One region of the Rouxiella chamberiensis genome, then DNA from elsewhere that is predicted to be linked to it. Evidence: riboswitches for the same ligand, from Rfam matches in the RefSeq annotation. Region 1 holds a riboswitch; the other holds the start of a gene.
What was found. A riboswitch is a leader RNA that binds a small molecule or an ion and turns the genes downstream of it on or off. The one in region 1 is predicted to bind thiamine pyrophosphate.

Region 1 (4,056 bases):
CGCTCGGCCACGTCGCGCATCGGGTTTTCCAGCACTTTCAGCGCGTAGGGTATCGCCATCAGCGCGTTGGTGAGAATCACCAGCATCCACGGCGACTGCGGCAGTCCCAGGGTATCGCTGAGCAGCAAAAAGAAACCGGTCGCCAGCACGATGCCCGGCATGGCAAGGATAAGCATGCCGGAGAGTTCCAGCCCCTGGCCCCAGTTCTGCCGCTGGCGAAGACGCAGTTCACGACTGCTCCACAGCAGCATCATGGAAAGCAGCAGACAAAGTAATCCGCTGCCGAGCGCAAGCCGTACCGACATCCACAGCGCCTGCCACAGTGCCGTCTGGTGCAGCACGTCGAGCAGGGAGGGGTTGATGCCGCTCACGACGACGGCCGCCAGCGGCGGTAAAATAAGCAACAAGGCCAGCGCAATCAGCACGGCATCGAATATTTTGCGTAAAAGGGAATCGGCAGGATCGCGCCAGCGTTGGGCATGCGTATGGCCGACCGGCAGAGCCTGACCGAGTTTCTGGCTGAGTAGCACGAGGCCCAGACAGCACACCAGTTGAATCAGCGCCAGCAGCGCCGCGCGCCCGAGATCATAGTCATAACTGAGCGCCTGATAGATAGCGAGTTCGATAGTCGTGGCTTTCGGCCCACCTCCGAGTGAAAGCACGGTGGCGAAACTCGCGAAGCACAGCATGAAAATCAGCGCGCCGGCAGGCAGAATCTGCCTTCTCAAAGCGGGCCATTCAACAAAGCGGAACAGTTGCCTGCCGTTCATGCCAAGTTGCGCAGCGAGTTGGCGTTGCTCGATGGCAATATTTTCAAGAGATTGCAGTAAGAGTCGTGTTGCCAGCGGCAAATTGAAAAATACGTGGGCGAGCAGAATGCCCTGTAGGCCATAGGGTGAAAACTGATAATGCAGGCCGAGCGCGGCGCAGATCTGCGACATCCAGCCCTCGCGGCCATAGACGCCAAGGATGCCGAACACGGCGACTAATACGGGCAAGACCAGCGTCATGGCGCAGAGTCTGAGCAGCCACTCGCGGCCCGGAAAACGCCGTCGATACAGGCTGCGGGCGAGAAAAATGGCAGGCAGCACGGAACACAGCGCCGAAAGCAGCGCCTGCCAGAAAGTAAAACGGATCACGTGCCATAAGTAGCTGTCCTGCCAGACCGCGCCGGGCGACAGCGTGGGCGCGTGACGCAGCAGCGAGCCCAGCGCCAGAAAGGCGACCAGCAGGATGAGCGTTGCAGCAACGACGCCCGGCCAAAGCCAGGCGGGGATTAATGGCTGACGGCGTTTCTGCCATGCCTGAATCCATTTCGTGCGGTTCTCGGCGACCGTTTTGGCGCTGTATTGTAGAGAGATTTTCGGCACCGTGAGTTTGTCATAGCCTGCCGGTAATGCGGTGTTCACCACTGGATACATCCAGTTGCCGGCCGGAATCGCGTTCTGGAAGCCGGAGGTAGTAACAAATTTCATGAATTTGGCCGCCAGTTCAGGCTGTTTGCTGGCCGCGAGTTGGCCTGCCACTTCCACCTGCATATAGTGACCTTCGGAGAAATTCGCCGCTGCGTAGTTGTCTTTCTTCTCTTCAATGATGTGGTAGGCCGGTGACGTGGTGTAACTCAGCACCAGATCGCTTTCTCCTTTCAGGAAGAGACCATAGGCTTCGCTCCAGCCTTTTGTAACGGTAACGGTTTTCTTCGCCAGCTTCTGCCAGGCTTCGGGGGCCTTGTCGCCATAGACTTTCTGCATCCACAGCAGCAATCCCAGACCCGGCGTGCTGGTACGGGGATCTTCATAGATAATTTTCCACGGCTGTGGGCTATCCACCAACTCCTGAAGGCTCTTCGGCGGAGTCTTCAGCTTGTCCTTGTTATAGACGAAAGCAAAGTAGCCGTAGTCATAGGGCACAAAGGTGGTGTCAGTCCAGCCGCCCGGAATGGCGAGCGTCGTCTTATTGACGGCAGGTTTGGCGAAAAGCCCGGTCTGTTCGGCGGCTTGCAGCAGGTTGTTGTCCAGTCCGACCACCACATCGGCCGGGCTGTTTTTTCCTTCCATGCGCAGGCGGTTAAGCAGCGAGACGCCGTCTTCCAGCGGCACATATTTCAGCTCGCAGCCGCAGTCGGCTTCAAAGGCTTTTTTGATGGCAGGGCCCGGGCCCCAGTCGGCAGAGAAGGAGTCATAGGTATACACGGTCAGAACCGGCTTGGCGGCCAATGCGGGCGCCGAGACAATCAACAGGCAGGGCAGTAATTTTTTAAACACTTTGCACTCCAACTTTTACCTTGAAAAGGATAGGCGTGGCAAAGGAGTTTGAGTCAGCAAGGTACTCTCTCAAATCCCTTCGCCGGTATTAACCGGATCAGGTTCGACGGGTTTTTTCTCAGCCTTCCAACCCCTATGCCTTGGCACGTCGAGTCAGTCAGCACCCCGTTGAGAACGCCATTATTGTAGAGATTAAGTCGCAGCGTTGAAAGCAGGTTTATGCATCCGGAGGCGCAAACCAGGCAGATTTAAAGTCAAACCAGCCAAGGGTGTTCATTCTGACTCCGCGCATGCTTCGCTGACCTTGCAGTAACAGCCAATGATGGAAAAGAGGGTGTATATAACCGCCGTTGACCAGCTTTTGCGTCCATTCCGCCAGCGGTAACGCCCCGCTGCGCCACAAGGCTGCCGCGTTGTGAAGCTTGTCGCCCAGACAATATTGCATCAGCGGCAGCTCATACAGCGTGGCAAACAGGGAAAACTCGACCGGCAGGGTGAAGTTGGCGCTGCCGAGCCAGATATCGCTGGTCGCCTCGCCTTTATGCCAGCGGGCATAATCCACGATCTGTACATTCAGTTTAACACCGTGTTCGGCAAGCAGCGGGGTCATGGCCTGACAGATGTCCTGATACTCAGAGTGATCGCTGTAAAACGTGATGGTAATTTCATGAAGAGGAACAGGTTTAGGTTTCTGTACCTGCGGACGGCGATGGTGCCAGCGCGGCAGCAGGCCATAGGCGGGAGACCAGTAACGCTGGTAGGCGGGCGCAGAGGCGTTGAGCAGGGCGATAGGATTGAAGATTTCACACAGCCACTCGCGAAGCTCCGCATTGTTGCCCACCGCCGAACGCTGGTCAAACAGCACGAAATAGCAGCCCTCTTCAAGCCGACTTTCCAGCTCGTCGTTGTCGGTATCGTCGGCTTGAAGCTGCACGCCCGAGTGCACCAGATCTTCGGTCAGTTCTGGCAGCACCCAGATATTCACCTCGTCAATCAGGGCGCGGTATCCAAAATAGTCATCGAAGGCGCGGATTTTTAACTGCGTTGGCTGATTATGCACTACGGCATAGGGGCCGGTGCCGACGGGATGGCGGGCGAAATCGGGCAGCGTTTGCCACTCCTGCGGCAGAACAAGCGCATGAACGCTGCCGAGCAGCCACGGCAGCCAGTTGTCCGGCGTATGCAGATGAATGTCGATCACGTTGGCGGTCGGCGTATTCACCGACGCGACGTGCGCAAACAGCGGATGCGCTTTCAATCGCACAAAGGTGCCTATCACGTCGGCCATTTCCAATTCCCGACCATGATGGAAATGAATAGCGGGACGCAGATAAAAACGCCAGTGCAGCGGTGTAATGACCTGCCAATGGTGCGCCAAATCGCCACGCAGTTCCCCATTTTCCTCTTTTATGCCGACTAGCCCGCTAAAAATCTGTTTGGCGAGATGCGTCTCGGAACGGCGAAGCGGGGTGCCCGGCAGCAGATTGAACAGCGAGCGATAATAGAGCACACGAAGCAGGTGTTTGCCCTGACGAAAGCGGCGGCCCAGCTGGGACAGCAGCATCTGGCGCACCACGGTTTTATCGCCGACCAGTTGCACCAGTTGATCCACCCGATCCTGCTCGATAAGCTCTTCGGCACGTAGGCGCTGGATGGCCAGACCGGTCAGCAGGAAGGTCAGTCGCGAACGTTTGCCTCTGCCGACTTCGGCTTCCCATTTCAGCCAACCTTCACGCTGCATGCTGGCGAGCAGCGATCGCACATGTCTGCGCGAGCAGGTCAGCACTTCCGA
Region 2 (4,056 bases), 290 kb from region 1:
CTGGGCACCGGCCCTGATCTGCGCATTCAGATACAGAATGACGCTGTCGGCCAGTTTGTCGAGCAGCAGATGAAGCGTAGCCGGTTCGGCATACATCATCTTCTTGATTTTGGTAAAGGCCTTGCTGCTGCCGCCTTCAATCATGTAGGTCGCAAGCGTCCACGGACTGCCCGAAAAACCGATCAGCGGCACTTCGCCCTTGAGGTTTTTACGGATGGTGCGCACCGCGTTCATCACATAACCCAGCTCGCCTTCCGGATCGGGAATGGGCAGTTTGGCTACGTCGGCATGGCAGGTCAGCGGCGAAGCGAAACGCGGACCTTCGCCCGCTTCGAAATAGAGACCCAGACCCATTGCGTCGGGGATGGTCAGAATATCCGAGAACAGGATCGCGGCATCCAGCGGATAGCGGCGCAAAGGTTGCAGCGTGACTTCACAGGCCAACTCGGCATTTTTGCACAGTGACATGAAATCGCCCGCCTGGGCACGCGTCGCTTTATACTCCGGCAAATAGCGGCCTGCCTGACGCATCATCCAGACCGGGGTGACATCAACGGGCTGGCGTAACAGCGCGCGCAGGTAGCGATCGTTCTTTAACTCGTTCATTCTAGGCAAGATCCTTAATAATCTGCTGATCTTTGTGGGCATATCGAGCCCATAACGGCGACCTGACCTCTTTCGACAAAGGTCAGGTGCCTAAAAATAAGGCGGACATTGTAGCACGTCGGGCCTAGGAATCTCCCTCTGCGCGGCACAGAACCACCGTGTCTTCTATCAAACGACGGGCGATGGTGCCGACGGCGGGCAGCAGCGGCAAGGCATCGAAGCGATACCAGCCGGCATTGAGCAACTCCTTGGGATCATGCCGTATTTCGCCGCTGTCGTAATCGGCCATAAATGCCATCATCAGCGAATTCGGGAACGGCCACGGCTGGGAGCTGACGTAGCGGACGTTTTTAACCTTGATATTGCTCTCTTCCATCACTTCGCGGGCGACGGTCTCTTCCAGCGTTTCACCCACTTCGGCAAAACCGGCCAGCACGGTGTGAACACCTCCGCGATGACGGACGTGCTGCGCGAGCAGAATTTCGTCGCCGCGCCGAATGGCGACGATGATGCACGGGGCAATTTGCGGGTAATACCGTTCTTTACAATGTCCGCAAAGTGCGGCCCATTCGGTTTTGCTGACGTGCATTTCATGCCCGCAATACCCGCAGAACTTATGTGACCGATAGAACTCGGAAAGTTGCACGCCACGGCCGACCAATTGGAATAATTCGCGATCCTGATCCAGTAATTGTCGCGCAGAAAGCATATGATCCTTCATGCTTTTGCGGATCATCCAGACAGGTTCACCCTGCCACTCGCCAATCTGTCGGCCAATGTTGCCCGCGAGCGAAAATGCGCTGGCGGATCCGTTCGGCAAAGATCCTTCCGGTAACCACAATTTGCCTTCATAGCTGACTATCCACCAGCCGCTGTGTTGATCTGTTATCTGGATTTCCATGTTGTTGTTGCCTAACCTCGACTACACTGACAGTCTGGAAGAAAAAGTTACTTTAGTAAGCTTTAACCTTTGATGAATTTAAAAACATACTCACGGAGTCAACCATGTTAACTCGTCTCGAAAGGCTGACCCAACGCGTTGGCGGCAGTAATGAGCTAGTCGATCAATGGCTACACGCACGTAAAGAACTTCTGGTTTCCTACCTTACGCTTGTTGGGCTGAAACCAAATAAAGAAACTCATATCCCGCTTAACGAAAAGGCCCTGGACAGTTTTTGTCACCATCTGGTTGATTACCTTTCTGCCGGTCACTTCCACCTCTATCACAGGATAGTTGAAGAAGTCGATGGCACCCAAGCCGTGATTGCCCAGCAGGCCGCCGCAAGAATTTTCCCTGCGCTGGAAGCCAATACGGAAACCATCATGGCATTCCACGACAGCTATACCGAAACCGAATTCAAAGACGAAGACATCTTTGCCTTCAACTACGCCCTGTCTGATATCGGCGAAGCGCTCGATGCCCGTTTCGAGCTTGAAGATCAACTCATTATGGTGGCGATGGCCTCTAAATTCGAATCCTTGCCGCCTGTTGCAAACGACGAAGCCATAGTACGACCTGCTTAACAGTTTTGCCGAAAAACCCTGCAAAGGGTTGTGTTTTAGAATCAGCCTCGTATATTGAGGTTTCTTAAACGGCCTGCACATGCAGGCCCATTCTTGTCGGAGTGCCTAGCGTAAACCCTGATTTATCGGGAATTTACCAGGCTGAGACCGTTAATTCGGGATCCGCGGAACCTGATCGGGTTAGTACCCGCGAAGGGAACAAGAGTAATTAATTGCGTTTGGCTTTTCTCGCCGCTTTCTCTTTATACGAAGCGCGACAAGATTCAGATACACGCTTACTCCCGCCGTAAACCTCCTGACAAGCAATTTTCCCTTTCGCTAATCACGAGGAATTTGCTATGTCGAACACCCCTGAACAGCCGACCCCGTCGGTAAAAAAACCAGCAACCGCCGTCAGCAACGCGCCGAAGCGCAGGCTTTTATCGACAGCCTGCAAGGTGTCGCCTTCCCGAACTCCAAACGTATTTATCTTCAGGGCAGCCGCGCCGATATTCAGGTGCCGATGCGCGAGATCCAGCTCAGCCCGACCATGATCGGCGGCAGCAAGGAGGATCCCAAATTTGAAGACAATGAAGCGATCCCGGTTTATGACACCGCAGGCCCCTACGGCGATCCTGATTCAAAAATCGATGTGCATCGCGGTCTCGACAAGGTACGCGCCAGCTGGATAGCCGCCCGTCAGGATACGGAAGAACTGCCGCAGGTCAGCTCCGGTTTTACCCAGCAGCGCATGGCCGATGAAGGTCTAGACCATCTGCGGTTCGAACATCTGCCAAGACCGCGCAAGGCCAAGGCCGGGAAATGCGTGACCCAGCTGCACTACGCGCGTCAGGGTATTGTGACGCCAGAGATGGAATATATTGCGCTGCGCGAAAACATGGGCCGCGAGCGTATCCGTGGCGAAGTGCTGCTACAGCAACATCCGGGCGAAAGCTTTGGTGCCAACCTGCCGCAAAATATCACCCCCGAATTTGTTCGTGACGAAGTGGCCGCCGGCCGGGCGATTATTCCTGCCAATATCAATCACCCCGAATCCGAGCCGATGATCATTGGCCGCAACTTTCTGGTGAAGATCAATGCCAATATCGGGAACTCCGCCGTGACCTCGTCCATCGAGGAGGAAGTGGAAAAACTGGTGTGGTCAACGCGCTGGGGCGCAGATACCGTAATGGATCTGTCAACGGGTCGCTATATTCACGAAACCCGTGAATGGATTATGCGCAACAGTCCGGTGCCTATCGGCACGGTGCCGATTTATCAGGCGCTGGAAAAAGTGAACGGCGTGGCGGAAGACCTGAACTGGGAGATGTTCCGCGATACGCTGCTGGAGCAGGCCGAGCAAGGCGTCGACTATTTCACCATTCACGCGGGCGTTTTACTGCGCTATGTGCCAATGACCGCCAAACGATTAACCGGCATCGTGTCGCGCGGCGGCTCAATCATGGCGAAATGGTGTTTGTCGCACCACAAAGAGAGTTTCCTGTATCTGCATTTTCGTGAAATCTGTGAAATCTGCGCCGCCTACGATGTTTCGCTGTCGCTGGGCGACGGCTTGCGTCCCGGCTCCATTCAGGATGCCAATGACGAAGCGCAGTTTGCCGAGCTGAAAACGCTGGGCGAGTTGACCAAAATCGCCTGGGAATATGACGTGCAGGTGATGATTGAAGGGCCGGGCCATGTGCCGATGCAGATGATCCGCCGCAACATGACCGAAGAGCTGGACAAGTGCCACGAAGCGCCGTTCTATACCCTCGGGCCGCTCACCACGGATATCGCCCCCGGTTACGATCACTTCACCTCCGGCATTGGTGCGGCGATGATAGGCTGGTTCGGCTGCGCGATGCTTTGCTATGTCACGCCGAAAGAGCACCTCGGCCTGCCGAACAAGGAAGATGTCAAACAGGGTTTGATCACCTACAAGATAGC

Region 2: linked by a shared signal. The riboswitch ahead of thiC (phosphomethylpyrimidine synthase ThiC) and the one ahead of thiB (thiamine ABC transporter substrate binding subunit) in region 1 are both predicted to bind thiamine pyrophosphate.

What each region holds. Positions count from the first base shown of each region.
Region 1 is NZ_CP114058.1:3,124,740-3,128,795, reverse strand. Features, by position in the region: gene thiP (thiamine/thiamine pyrophosphate ABC transporter permease ThiP) at 1-1,310, opposite strand, end outside; partial or broken gene thiB (thiamine ABC transporter substrate binding subunit) at 1,305-2,264, opposite strand; TPP riboswitch at 2,321-2,442, opposite strand; gene sgrR (HTH-type transcriptional regulator SgrR) at 2,482-4,056, opposite strand, start outside.
Region 2 is NZ_CP114058.1:3,413,121-3,417,176, forward strand. Features, by position in the region: gene hemE (uroporphyrinogen decarboxylase) at 1-606, opposite strand, end outside; gene nudC (NAD(+) diphosphatase) at 731-1,507, opposite strand; gene O1V66_RS15825 (Rsd/AlgQ family anti-sigma factor) at 1,612-2,130, shown strand; TPP riboswitch at 2,218-2,345, shown strand; gene thiC (phosphomethylpyrimidine synthase ThiC) at 2,552-4,056, shown strand, end outside.